DNA from 4 places in the Flammeovirga agarivorans genome. Region 3 is predicted to be linked to each of the others. Evidence: riboswitches for the same ligand, from Rfam matches in the RefSeq annotation. Region 3 holds a riboswitch; each other region holds the start of a gene.

Region 1 (3,376 bases), on a different contig from region 3:
TCTGGAAAAGAAGCAGATGTACAATATTCATCCTTCAAAACCGTATTCGTTAGTTTATTACTTATTGAAGGAATAATTGGTAGTATCATTTTAACGGTCGGTTTATTTAATCTATTCCCTGAAATCAGTAGTTTATTGGTCCTCTACCCTATCTACTCAATCACTAATAATAGTTTAAAATGGATAGAAAACATTCATAAGAGTAATAGACAATTACATAAAACTGTACTGATCAATATATTTACTATCATCTGTTTGGGTCTTCTTTGCTATGGTTTATGGCAACTTCAACAACCAAAATTAGAGGATCTAATATGGGGTTTAAGCGGAATGTATACGGTAGTATTTTTCCTATCACTTTCTACACTTCCCATATTTAAGATCATCAAAAGTAAATTTAACCCTAAGACTTTTAAACAAATTATATTCTATGCTAAACAAGGTACATTAAAAGCGATTTTTGGTACGATAGCATCAAGAATGACATTATTTATTTCGGCTGGATTATTATCATTAGAAGTCACAGCAGTATTAGGATTAGCACAACGATATTTAATAATTATACTCGCTTTAGGGAATTCTATTCAATTGATTTTCTATCCTAAAATTGTGGTCTTGTTTGAAAGCGGTCAGCTCAATAAATTTAAGAATGAATTCAAAAAGACGTTGGTCAGAGTCTACTCTTTAATTCTGCCTTTATCTCTGATTTTCATGATAGTGATTAAACCAATTATTATCTTTTTACATGGAGAAGTCTATGCCGATGCCTACTACTTATTAGTTATTTTAATCTTATCTTCCTTATTTAATCCATTAGGGGCCTTCTTTGGTAGTTATACCAATGCTATTGGCAAACCGCAACATTCTACCAATGTAGTCGTACTCAACAGTTGTATTTTGATCGTTTCTTCTTACTTTTTCATTCACTTTTTTGGTGAATTAGGTACGGTACTTCCCTCTTTATTTACTGAGTTTATTGGTTTTATTTTGATCACTTATTACTTTATAAAAAGAGAAAAGATCAATATAGTCTCATTGATTTACTTCTTGCCAAAATGCTATGCTATCTATTTTAGAAAAGGAAAACAAATGCTTTTTCAATACTCCAATAAATAAAACTCTACCAAATCAGTAGATTTTTATAAAATGATTTGGATTAAATAATTTAATTCCTTTAAATTTGTATCAACATCAAGAATCCTTGAATGGATGCCAACCGAGCACTAGCCACGGTGGTAGAATGGATGTGGTCCAGTAGGATGGACAAAAACGCCTACCTTACCATTCTCCAAAATTTTTCTTGATGTCATGAATTTATGTTTCATCGTAAACGCTATTTTATGACATTTACAGAAGATTTTTATCTTAACAGTATCGAAAAGTTATCATCACTTTCAGATGATGAACTCATCCACTCTTTTAATAAAGAGGTGGGAAATCTTGGATGGACCTCCACAAGAGGTGCTTATCTTTCTGCACTCAATGATGCCATTTCTCAACGGAATTTCAAGGGAACTCCTTTAATTATAAAAGGGGGTAGAATGTCGATAAAACGACATATTTCTCTTAGAAACAACCAGCTTGAGTTAGTTTAATTTTCTTTATTTAACTATTTAAAAAAATACATCATGAGTTTAGCACAAGATATATATATCCAATTTTTAGATCACTTTTCATCACTTACTACAGATGAATTAAAAACCTTGGCTCAATCAGCCAATGAGCAAGCAGTATCACATCATAATCATACGATGGTACTTGCTCTACAAGACGTTTTAAAGGCAAGAGGCGTTTAAGAACAGAAAAGAGGTTGTTAAGTACATTAACAACCTCTTCATTTATATTACTTTTCTTTCTTTAGCTAGAAACACATCACAATAGGCTTCTGCTTTTCTTAGTGCAGACCCCATTGTCCTACAAATATCTTGTGGTATTTTTGGGCGAGCTATAATATTTACACCCTGAACAATTACCTTCCCCACCACATTCGGTATCACTATAAATGATTTTTTTAGAATGTGATCAAATTTTGATTCTGTTTCTCTCAAACTTAAACCGAATGCCACTCTCGACTCTGCACTTAACCATTTTAGAGTAGAGACATCTACAACCATTACCACTTCCATATCAAGAAGGGTAAATATCTTGTTCTTAAGTTGTCTATATTCTGCAATATCTGAAACGTTAGGCTCTTCTTTCGTAACAGTTAGTGTAATTATTGGTAGTTGAGATAAATCAAATTTTGCAGCTTTACAATTATATTCTGTCTTCAATGTCTGATAACGTTTATACGATTTAATATTATAACAGAGCTGTTTGATGAATAGTTCATCAATTTACGACAAAATCTATAAATAGTACAATAATAACACTTTATACAACCAACTTAAAATAAGTCAATAATAAAAAAGAGCCCATTCTCAATAATTGAAAACAGACTCTTGGATAATTCTAATACAAATGTAACCAATTACATATAAATTAGAATCTTATATTTAATTTTCTTTATTAAAGGTTTCCATATCCATTAATCCTTCTCTCTTTGAAATGAAGGTTGCAGCTGAAGATACTCCAAATATATTTGTAGCTGTTCTTCCCATATCTATCAATGAATCTACAGAAAGTACAAATGTTAGGACAATTCCCATAACTTCTGGTGTTATACCCATAATTGTCATTGCTGTTATTGCTGCAAATGAAGCCGTTCCTGGTAATCCTGCAATTCCAAAAGAAGAAATCACAACAGAAATAAACATGGTTATTAAAACACTTGGTGAATAAAGTGCCAAGTTACCTCCCATTGCATTCGTTACCCCCACTGATAGTACGATCATAAATACAGGCCACATTGCTCCACATGCATTCATACCCATTGTTGTTCCCAATGATGCGGCAATATTTGCAGTTTCAGTATCAACACCATTTCTTTCTTCTAAAGAATTAATCGTAACAGGTAAGGTAGCTCCACTAGATTGTGTTGAGAATCCGGTAATGATTGCTGGCATTAAATTCTTCAAATGTTTCACCGGATTCACTCCATTCAACATTTGTACTACTAAATGCATTACAAAGATTAATAGCATAGTGAAATAAGCTACAAAGATAAACTTGGCTAAATCGGAGAATAATGAAGGGCCTTTCTCAGCAACCGCCATTGTCATTAACGCTAATACCCCATAAGGTGTCAGTTTAATAATGGTCATTGTCATAGAATTGATAATGATTTTGGCAGCATCTAATCCTTTAATCACCATTCCCATTTCATTAGGCTTTCTTGAATTCATTCTTCTCACTGCCATACCGATCAGCATTGCTACCAGAAGAGTACCTATAATATTATTATCACTGAAAGCTTGGAATATAGAGGTGGGAATAT
Region 2 (3,376 bases), on a different contig from region 3:
CGTTAATATCTTGTGATTTGTTCCATCTTGTTTGCCATCCTGCTTCAAACTTGTCTGTTTTTCCGATAGGCAACGTATAATCTATTTTAGCTCTTAATCTTCCTCCAGGGCCAATTTCTGTAGACCTCTGGCCTGAAGCTGGGTTTTCTGCTATCACTCCGCTTGCATCTTTTGGATACAACTCATTGATTGAGCTTTCGGTCATATCTCTACCGCCATAATCTACCATAGCATCTAAAGTATGTCCTTTTTTATCTTTGAATTTATGTTGATAAGCTAAGTTTGCACTGTAGTATAAACCACCTCTTTGCCAGTATTCACTAGAAATATATTCCGTCTCGTTGATCGGTTGGTCACTTCCTCCAATTTGTTGGTATTCATAGAAATTCGCATCCATCCCACCATACATTTTAAAATCACCAACTCTACCAGATAGTTTAATGAAATCATTATCCGAAATAGAATATTCAGCACCCGCTTGAATACCCATTACTTCAAAAGTACGTTCTCTTTCTCCATCAGAAATCACATAAGAAGTGGTATCATTTGTAGTAGTTCTACGTTCAGATTTATAGCTACCCGGACCTGGTCTCTTATTGTAATTAGCTCCGATATAGTAGTTCCATTTCTTCTTTCTGAAGTTTAGTAAGAAGTCTCCACCAATTCTTCCATACCTACCCACATTAAAGTTGGCTACACCATTTACACCTTCTAACTTATTTTTCTTTGTAATGATGTTGATAATACCAGCAGTACCATCGGGATCATACTTTGCAGAAGGGTTTGTAATCAACTCTATATTTTCAATTGTACTAGCAGGAATTTGTTGTAATGCCTCAGAAGCATCTAATACTGAAGGTCTACCATCAATTAAAACAGTAAATCCAGAACTACCTCTTAAACTCACATTACCATCACCATCTACAGTAACTGAAGGAATATTTTCTAAGATATCTACTGCTGTTCCTGACATTGCGGCAAACTGAGTTCCTACATTAACTACTTTCTTATCGATATCATAAGTCACAGAATTTTGAGTACCTACTACTTCAACAGCGTCTAAAACTTCTGCATCTGTAGACAACTCCACTTCTCCTAAGTTTGCTTTATAATTGGGTTTACCTATTTCAACACCATCAATAATATTCTTCTGAAAACCGATAAAAGAGATTTCAACGGTAAACATTCCTTCAGGAATATTTTTCACAACAAACATACCTTCAAGGTTCGTTACTGTTCCTCCAATAAGTGTATGTGATGCTTGATCAAAAATACTTACAGTAGCATATTCTACAGGTACATTACTACCTGCTTCTTTTACCTTACCTAGAATAATACCTTTTTTAATTGGGTCGTTGGCATATGCTGCTGAAACAATAATGAAAGTTATAAATGCGATTAATGTGGAAGTTTTTCTGAACATGAATTGAGTCGAATTTAAATGATATCACAAAAGTAGATTTCAAATCTGTAGCAAATCTGAAGAAAATTGTAGTTTTATTTTTTTTGAAAAAAATTCGATTTATTCCACTCTTTGTGAGTATATTAGATTACAGTGTTAATAAAATTTGAAAAAAAATAAAGCATGAAATCTATTGATCTTTAAACCAATTATCTATATTTGCATCGCATTACTTATCAAGAAAGGCAGAGGGATTGGGCCCAATGAAGTCTTGGCAACCTGCGCTCCTCAAAGCAAGGTGCTAACTCCCAACTCGAAGGTGTTCGAGAAAAGATGAGTTTATCTCCAGAAAAATTTCATTAAGTACTGTCTATCAGTACAATGTCTAAAATTGATAAGTACTTGGGTTAACATTTAATCTTAGACTGATTGGCTTTTAGGAATATTTATCTCAACTGTTGTATTATTATTTTATCAACAGTATTTACTAGCTGCTTTGAATTACAGGAGCAGCTTCAGATTATGGAAGACGGAAAAGGAAACTATTCTTTTACGTTTGATTTTTCACAAAGTAAAGAGTTGCTAAATATTGTGTCTGCTTATAAAAATGCAGAGGGCAATAGCATTTTCCAACCCAGTCAATTTAAGAAACCTTTGATGCTCATTGCAGAAGAACTTGATAACGTTCCCGGTGTGTATGATAGTAGATCAGTGATCGATACTACACATTGGAAATTAGGAATTAGGTTCGCCTTTGTTGACATCCATGCCTTAAATAGTGCACTATCAAAATTGGACAGAGCCAAAAAAAATGAGGACACTTTTTTGAAAATGAAAAAAAGAAAGGCCGAATGGATACGAAATGTCGATTGGAAAACGCTTATTACAGAACATATGCCATCATCTTCGGATGCCAATACGATTATGACTCAGCATATCGACTCTGCAAATTATAGTTTTCACTGGATGTTAAACCGAGAAATTAAAACAGTTAAATCATACGAAATAGAGCGTTTAGGCTCAACCGAACTCATATATAAAGGCAAAATCCCAAATAGTGATAATGTAGACTTCATCACACAATGGGATGTTAAATTCAAGTAGATTCTAAGAACAGAATATAAAATATGACGTATTTATTCACATCCGAGTCCGTTTCAGAAGGACATCCTGATAAAATCGCTGATCAAATTTCAGACGCGATTCTAGATGCTATGTTAAAGCAAGACCCTGCCTCTCGCGTGGCTTGTGAAACTATGGTAACTACTGGATTAGCTGTAATCGCAGGTGAAGTTACTACAAAAGCATACGTTGAAATCCCTGACGTTGTAAGGGAAACAATTGATAAAATCGGATATAACAAAGAAGATTACTACTTCGCAGCACACTCTTGTGGTGTACAAGTAGCTCTACATAGTCAATCTCCAGACATCGCTCAAGGTGTAAATGTTGGAGAAGGTGTCGACAAAGAACAAGGTGCCGGTGACCAAGGTATGATGTTCGGTTATGCGACAACTGAAACTGAAGACTATATGCCAATGGCTTTGGCTTTCTCTCATGGCTTAGTGAAAAGATTAGCTGAAATCCGTAAGCATGAACCAGAATTAATCGGTTACTTAAGACCTGACGCTAAGGCTCAAGTTACCATCGAATATAATGAAGACAATACTCCTTTGAGAGTTCATACTATTGTTGTTTCAACGCAACACGATGAATTCCCTGGAGTTTCAGACGATGAAGCATTAGCACAAATCGCTGAAGATGTGAAGAAGCATGTTATCCCTACAGTTATCCCTGCAGAGTTGATTGATGCAAATACAATTTTCCACATCAACCCAACAGGTAAGTTTGTTATTGGTGGTCCTCATGGTGATGCTGGATTAACTGGTCGTAAAATCATTGTAGATACTTACGGTGGTAAAGGTGCTCACGGTGGTGGTGCTTTTTCTGGTAAAGATCCTTCGAAAGTAGATA
Region 3 (3,376 bases):
TCTCAGCAGGTCAGAAGCAATTCTGTTGGCGAATTAGAGATCTTACACAAAAGTATACATCAACTCTGTAAGCTATCCGGGAGTAGTTATGGCTTCATAGGTTTAGTAGAAGACCAACATTACTTAACGAACTATAAACAACTTATAGAATGTAACCAAAATCATGGCCGTATCCCTATGATGGGGAACGGTCCATTATCAACGCCATCAAAGGCACATCGTTATTTGAAATTATCGTATCATAGAAGAGTACCATTTTTCAGTTTCGATCAAGAACGTTTTAATAGTGGAATGTCTTGGTTTTCTTATATACTGATCCCTATCTATGATAACTCCAGACAAGTTGGATTAATTGGTTTATGTGATAGAAAAAGTGGTTATGATAAGAACTTTATTTTAGAAATTTCTCCTATATGCAGAGAACTAAGAAAGATCATACTACAGAATTTCTATAAAACAGATATTTCTAGAGCACAACCTGTATACAGTTATTCTGTACATACTGAATCTCCAGCTTTTGATATCATGCTCACTATAGATGATTTTTACAATACTAAATTGAGTAATATCGTCTGGACCCAATACTTTGGCTCTAATAAAGTATTGATCACTGATTTAATTGTAAAAGAGGATCATGCTTCTTTTTATGATTTAATCCAAAAAGCAAGAACTACAGGATTATCTCAGAATACAACATTAAGGTTTAAGCGTAAGAATAAAACCTTGTATTTTAAAACAAGAATTCTTTTTCTGAGAAAGTCCCATCAAATACAAATTATTGCACAAGATATATCCGACCGATTCTCACAGTCAACAGACAGTAAGGTTCGAAAGGACTATCTTCGGCCTATTAGACTTTTGTTTTAAAAACCCAATAAAATATTAGATACTATAGTGTGACTACTTAAAAATATTTCTTTACCTAAAAATACCTATTCAGTCTTATTGGATAGGTATTCTTCTATTTTAGAGAGAAGTGAATTACCATAAAACTTAGGAGAAGAATGGTCTTGTTTATTTCTTAATCCTAATAGTTTTTCAGCTTGTAACATCGTTAAGCTTCTTAACTTTACTTCTTCAGAGGATGATACAAAACCTCCTTTTAAGATGGCATAGCATTCTTGTAAATTCAATTCAAAAGGTTCTTTTTGCATGTTAGTTTACACATTTAAGTGGTATTAAATTGCAAGCTACATCAAGATATTGGGAGGATTCTGCTTTTATTTTGTCTTAGAATCAGACCACATCGATTTTGCCACCGTGGCTTGCTTTGCTCGGTTGGCACCATTTAAGGTTCTTGATGTTTTCAGTGCAATTTTAGTAAACACATTTATTCCGAGCAATTAATTTCAATTCATTAACACTCCTGTCTCACCCATTAATATGATTACGCTCAACTTCATCATCATATTTCGGCATTTTTTTGTAAATTGATTACAAACCTAAATAACATGCAATCGATTAAATTCTGTAGTTACTCTTTAATACTTTTCCTTTTTCTTACAAGTTGTGAATCAGACAAAGAGGCGATCAAGAATGAAACATACCCTCTTGAACTCCCTTCACATTTTGGAAAACAATATACATTACCAGATCACAACCCTACAACTACTGTTGGTGTTGAATTAGGACGTATGTTATTTTACGATACCCAATTATCAAGAGATAAGTCTACTTCATGTGCTACTTGTCATCAACAAAAATTGGCATTTACAGATGGAAAAGCATTAGCCGAAGGAATTCACGGTAGAGTGGGTACTTTTAGTAGTATGTCTATCCAAAATGCTCCTTGGCAAGCTAAATTCTTTTGGGATGGAAGAGCAAACTCTTTAGAGCAACAAGCCTTAGAACCTATTGAAAATCCTTTGGAAATGGATATGACACTACCAGAAGTTATTGAACGCTTAACTTCTGACGATAGATATCCTAAACTATTTAAGATTGTATTTGGTAGTGAAGAAATTACAGAAGAAAGAATTGGTATGTCAATCGCTCAATTCGAAAGAACATTAATCTCAAGTAATTCAAAATATGATCAATACCTAAAAGGTAGCTATACCCCTACAGAAGAAGAATTATTGGGTATACAGTTATTCTTCACACACCCAGAACCATCACAGAACTTAAGGGGTGGTAACTGTGGTGACTGTCATCTAAACATTCTAACTTCTGGAGATGGCAAAGGATTTCGTGGTTTCCACAATAATGGTTTAGACAATGATGAAGAACTAAAAGATGGATTAATGACGGTAAGTGGGTCTATCTATGACAAGGGCAAATTTAAAGCTCCAACATTAAGAAATATTGCTGTAACAGCTCCATATATGCATGATGGACGGTTTTCGACTCTTGAAGAAGTTATAGAACATTACGATGAACATATCGAGATGAGTGCCACACTAGATCCTTTGATCAGAGAAGCAAGCAATGAGCCTATTTTTCCAGGAGACCCAATCGTATTGCATTTAACAGAAAAAGAAAAGAAAGCTATATTAAGCTTCTTGAAAATGTTAACCGATGAAACCTTCCTTAATGACCCCAAGTTTTCTAACCCATTTACGGATGAATAAATAACTTATGGTTCTACTACTTCAGATAGTCTTTTTAATAATCGTTTACAAGTAAAGGCTACCTCAATAATTTTATGCAAATTTGTTTACCTTTTGTTAAAAAAGGATCGGATTATCATTCAAAAAGATTCAAATATATATTATGAGTTTAGATAAAGAACTTGAAAAAAGAAGTGGAAATACCTGTGAATTATGTGGTGCCACTGAAAATTTATCTCCTTACTTAGTTGAACCAAAGTCATCTAAAGATACAGCAGACCACGCTTACTTATGTAGTAATTGTCAAACTCAAATTGATAATGCTGATCAGATGGATGTGAACCATTGGAGATGCCTTAACGATAGTATGTGGAATGAAAATCCTGCTGTTCAAGTTCTTGCATGGAGAATGCTAACAAGATTAAGAAGTGAAGGTTGGCCGCAAGACCTTTTAGATATGCTTTATTTAGACGAAGATACTCAAGCATGGGCAGAAGCCACAGGTGAAGGTATTTCTGATGAAGACAAAGTGATCCACAAAGATGCCAACGGTGCTACATTGGAAAATGGAGATTCAGTTGTTCTTATTAAGGATCTAAATGTAAAAGGTGCTAACTTTACAGCAAAGAGAGGTACAGCTGTTCGCAATATCTCATTAGTTCATGACAACCCCGAACATATTGAAGGTAAGGTAAACGGTCAGCAGATTGTGATACTTACAAAATATGTAAAGAAATAAATTGGGAATTAATTATCAACATTCTCATAATCTTGAAGCCTTGTTGGATATTTCCTTCAAGGCTTTTTCTTTCTCTCATTTTTAGGAT
Region 4 (3,376 bases), on a different contig from region 3:
TTTTTGGAAGTAAGAAGAAGATGCATTTCCTGAGCTGCTTGAACATGAAAAAACTAATGCACCCAAAGTGATCAATGCTAATGTCGTGAAGAATCTATTCTTAATATTGTTCATTTTGCTTCTGTCTTTTAAGTAGAATGTTAAATCGGAGTTCGATTATTACAATTTACTAAAAAACAAAAGGCGTGCCTAATTTGATAACAGAATTCTTTTTTTACTCTTTTGCTTAAAGAATGAGCTAATTGCACCAGCAATTTTATGTGTTTCTACTAAAAATCCATCATGTCCATACAGGGATGTAATCTCTTCATAAGTTACATTTGGAATGTGTTGAGTGATATATCTTTGCTCCGAAACTGGGAATAAAACATCGCTTGTAATTCCGATTACTTGAGTGTAAGCTTCAATAGATTGTAATGCTTCTTCTAAAGACTTTCGATTTCTACCCATGTTATGAGAATCCATGGCTTTGGAAAGTGTCCAGTATGAGTAGGCATTAAATCGTTTGGTCAGCTTGTCTCCCTGATATTGTTGGTAAGTAGAGGCTCTATAATTATCTGTAATGTTATCGTCTTTATCTGTCTGAGTAGCCTCGTAAGTGCTATAATTTCTGTATGAAAGCATAGCAACAGCTCTAGCCGCTTTTAGACCGTTAATACCAGCATTTTCATCATTATCTCCCCATGTAGGATCTGCTTCGATAGCCATTCTCTGTGCTTCATTGAAAGCGATACCCCATGCAGAATGTCTTGCATTGGTAGCACAGATGATTAGGTTGTCCATTAATTTTGGTTGTTGAACAGCCCATTCTAGTGCTTGTTGTCCCCCTAAAGAACCTCCAATAAGAGTATTGATTTTATCAATACCCAAATGATTTCTTAGAATCTCCAATGAACCGACAATGTCTCTAATAGTGATATTGGGGAAATCATTGTAATAAGGTTTATTAGTAACAGGGTTGACAGATGTTGGTCCTGTTGAGCCATAACATGATCCTAAAACATTAACGCAGATAATGAAATGATCTTTTTCATTAAAAATGCAGTCATTGCCAAATAAACCATTCCACCAATCAAACACTTCCGCATTACCGGTTAATGCATGACAAACCCAAACTACATTGGAAAAATCTTTCTTCATTTTTCCAGCAGTAAAGTAATTCAGTGTGAATTCAGGTAAGCTCTCCCCAAGTTCAAGGTCATACTGATTATTATATGTAAAAGAATGCTCTTGCATTGTATTTTCAGATTGGTATTGATGTTCTATTAAAAGCAATGATGAGAAGATGTACATCAGCCTAATCTAGGATGCAAAATATTGGTGTGTGTAGTAGAAGGAGGATCCTTTCAGACGTTCCGATATTTGCTTATAGCTCCTAAAAATTTAGGCTAGGATGTAGCACCTTTTCACTTTTGTGATGGTTGCTAGAGGGTCTTAGAGCCTAGTCTCTGGCCTCTTCTTTATAAACACTTACGTCTTACTTAGATGTAAATGGTATGATGCTTCAAAGTAAAGTGAGAATTTAATAAAAAACAAACCCTCGCTTTTTTATTTGAATAAAACGAGGGTTTTTAGCTGTATTTTTAGAAATATTATAACTCAACTATGATTCCAATAGAAGGTTGAACAATTCCGTTGGTCGTCTCGATATATTTCGGAGAGTACTTACTAGGGTCGTTTGGATCAGTGACTGGATTTCCATTTTGATCTACTTCTGTAGTAAGTATTGGTTGTCCTTTAGACTGATACCCGTACATGTTCTGAATATCAAAATAAACATTTAAACTCCACTTGTCGAAGTAATAATATTTATCCACTCTAACATCTAATTGGTGGTTGGCTGATAAACGTAATGTATTTACTTGAGAATAATCTTTTACGCCTCTTCTTTCTGCGTCCCATACTTGTTTATCCATAGAAGCATCTACATCATATGGGGTATAGGGTGTGCCACCTGAATAAAGCCATCTAGCACCAATTTCCCAATTTCTCTTAAGTTTCTTACCGCCAGTTAAACTAACAATATTTCTACTGTCCCAAGAAGAAGGAGCATAAACGTTAGGGTCGGCATTTGTAAATTCAGACTGAACGTAAGTATAGGCTAGAATACCATAAAAACCCTTGAAGAATTTTTGTTGAGCCATAAACTCTATACCTATAGATCTACCTTTTGATGTACTTGTTACAGCTTCAGATCCAATTACTCCAAAATCAGCGCCCAAGTTGGCTAATGAAATTTCATTGTTGATAGAGTATGGGTATTGATCGTATAACTTTTGGAACCCTTCAATTGTAAACTTTAAGTTCTTTTCAGGAATCTTGTATTCAAAACCACCAACCAGTTGTTTGTTTCTAATGTATAATAAACCATTGTCCTTGTTTACAAAGTCTTCACCCTCTTTGTATCCTAACGTGGTGTAAGTAGGTAATTGGTAATAAATGCCTGTGTTGAAGTTTAAACTCCATCTAGGCGTAAATTGATACGATGCTGAAAATCTTGGTGAAAACTGATCTAATAAATTATTCATAGAATCAGAATAATCATTGGCATCTACTCTCGCTCCTAATGATAAAGTTACTTTGTCTTGAGCTAATTTTTTAGAAACAGTAGCAAATCCACCCCATTTGTTTAAAGGTAGTACACTATTAAAGTTGATTGTTTCTAATTCTCCAGTGGAGTAATCATATAATGTTTGGTAAGTTTGGTTAGTATAATTAGCATACTCATAACTAACACCATATGAAAAAGTAAATCCAGTATTTGTGAAAGTTAACCCTTCAAGTCTAAATTTATTCTCAGCTTCTGTTGAATTGTAATCGTAAATTTTACTTTGTGATCTATCGTTGTTCGGGTATTTGAACTGATTATTCGTAAGCATGTTTCTTGACGCCACAAATGTAAATGTTGAATTGTCTCTAAAGTGCTCATATTTAGCTCCTATAGTATAATTCCATTGATTTTGCTCAGGAGTATTATTTAAGATATAAAGGTTTTCTTCATAATCCTCATCAGTTGGTTCACCTGGTGAATCAGCTAATTTAAATTGATCAATTGCTCCAAGGCCAATAATTGATATTTTATTGCGTTGGTCAATTTCATATTTATATTTTAATTGGAAGTCATTGTAAGTTGGTAGAAAAGGTAAGCCTAACACACTGAATAATGCTTGTAGATATGATTGTCTTGCTGAAACAATGATAGAAGACTTTTCTGTTACCGGACCTTCAAATGTTACACCTATGTCAGATGTTCCTAGGATAATATTTGTTGTGTGTTGATCAGTTCGTCCATCTTTTTGTGTGAATTCCATCACTGATGAAAGCGCATTGCCGCGACCTGCAGGATAGGCTCCTGAAAAGAACTCAACGTTTTCGA

Evidence for each region. Region 3 has a riboswitch for S-adenosylmethionine ahead of HGP29_RS06040 (hypothetical protein). Riboswitches for the same ligand answer to the same signal wherever they lie in the genome.
Region 1: linked by a shared signal. The riboswitch ahead of HGP29_RS21240 (hypothetical protein) and the one ahead of HGP29_RS06040 (hypothetical protein) in region 3 are both predicted to bind S-adenosylmethionine.
Region 2: linked by a shared signal. The riboswitch ahead of HGP29_RS02825 (hypothetical protein) and the one ahead of HGP29_RS06040 (hypothetical protein) in region 3 are both predicted to bind S-adenosylmethionine.
Region 4: linked by a shared signal. The riboswitch ahead of HGP29_RS23755 (homoserine O-acetyltransferase family protein) and the one ahead of HGP29_RS06040 (hypothetical protein) in region 3 are both predicted to bind S-adenosylmethionine.

Annotation. Positions count from the first base shown of each region.
Region 1 is NZ_JABAIL010000007.1:294,062-297,437, reverse strand. Features, by position in the region: gene HGP29_RS21245 (MATE family efflux transporter) at 1-1,116, shown strand, start outside; SAM-I-IV-variant riboswitch at 1,184-1,281, shown strand; gene HGP29_RS21240 (hypothetical protein) at 1,341-1,595, shown strand; gene HGP29_RS21235 (hypothetical protein) at 1,629-1,796, shown strand; gene HGP29_RS21230 (hypothetical protein) at 1,839-2,273, opposite strand; gene HGP29_RS21225 (dicarboxylate/amino acid:cation symporter) at 2,496-3,376, opposite strand, start outside.
Region 2 is NZ_JABAIL010000001.1:677,082-680,457, reverse strand. Features, by position in the region: gene HGP29_RS02830 (TonB-dependent receptor domain-containing protein) at 1-1,423, opposite strand, end outside; SAM riboswitch class I at 1,633-1,742, shown strand; gene HGP29_RS02825 (hypothetical protein) at 1,925-2,506, shown strand; gene metK (methionine adenosyltransferase) at 2,530-3,376, shown strand, end outside.
Region 3 is NZ_JABAIL010000002.1:306,934-310,309, forward strand. Features, by position in the region: gene HGP29_RS06035 (GAF domain-containing protein) at 1-867, shown strand, start outside; gene HGP29_RS06040 (hypothetical protein) at 933-1,154, opposite strand; SAM-I-IV-variant riboswitch at 1,212-1,309, opposite strand; gene HGP29_RS06045 (cytochrome-c peroxidase) at 1,452-2,570, shown strand; gene HGP29_RS06050 (PhnA domain-containing protein) at 2,713-3,288, shown strand.
Region 4 is NZ_JABAIL010000010.1:175,476-178,851, reverse strand. Features, by position in the region: gene HGP29_RS23760 (hypothetical protein) at 1-114, opposite strand, end outside; gene HGP29_RS23755 (homoserine O-acetyltransferase family protein) at 190-1,236, opposite strand; SAM riboswitch class I at 1,364-1,469, opposite strand; gene HGP29_RS23750 (TonB-dependent receptor) at 1,593-3,376, opposite strand, start outside.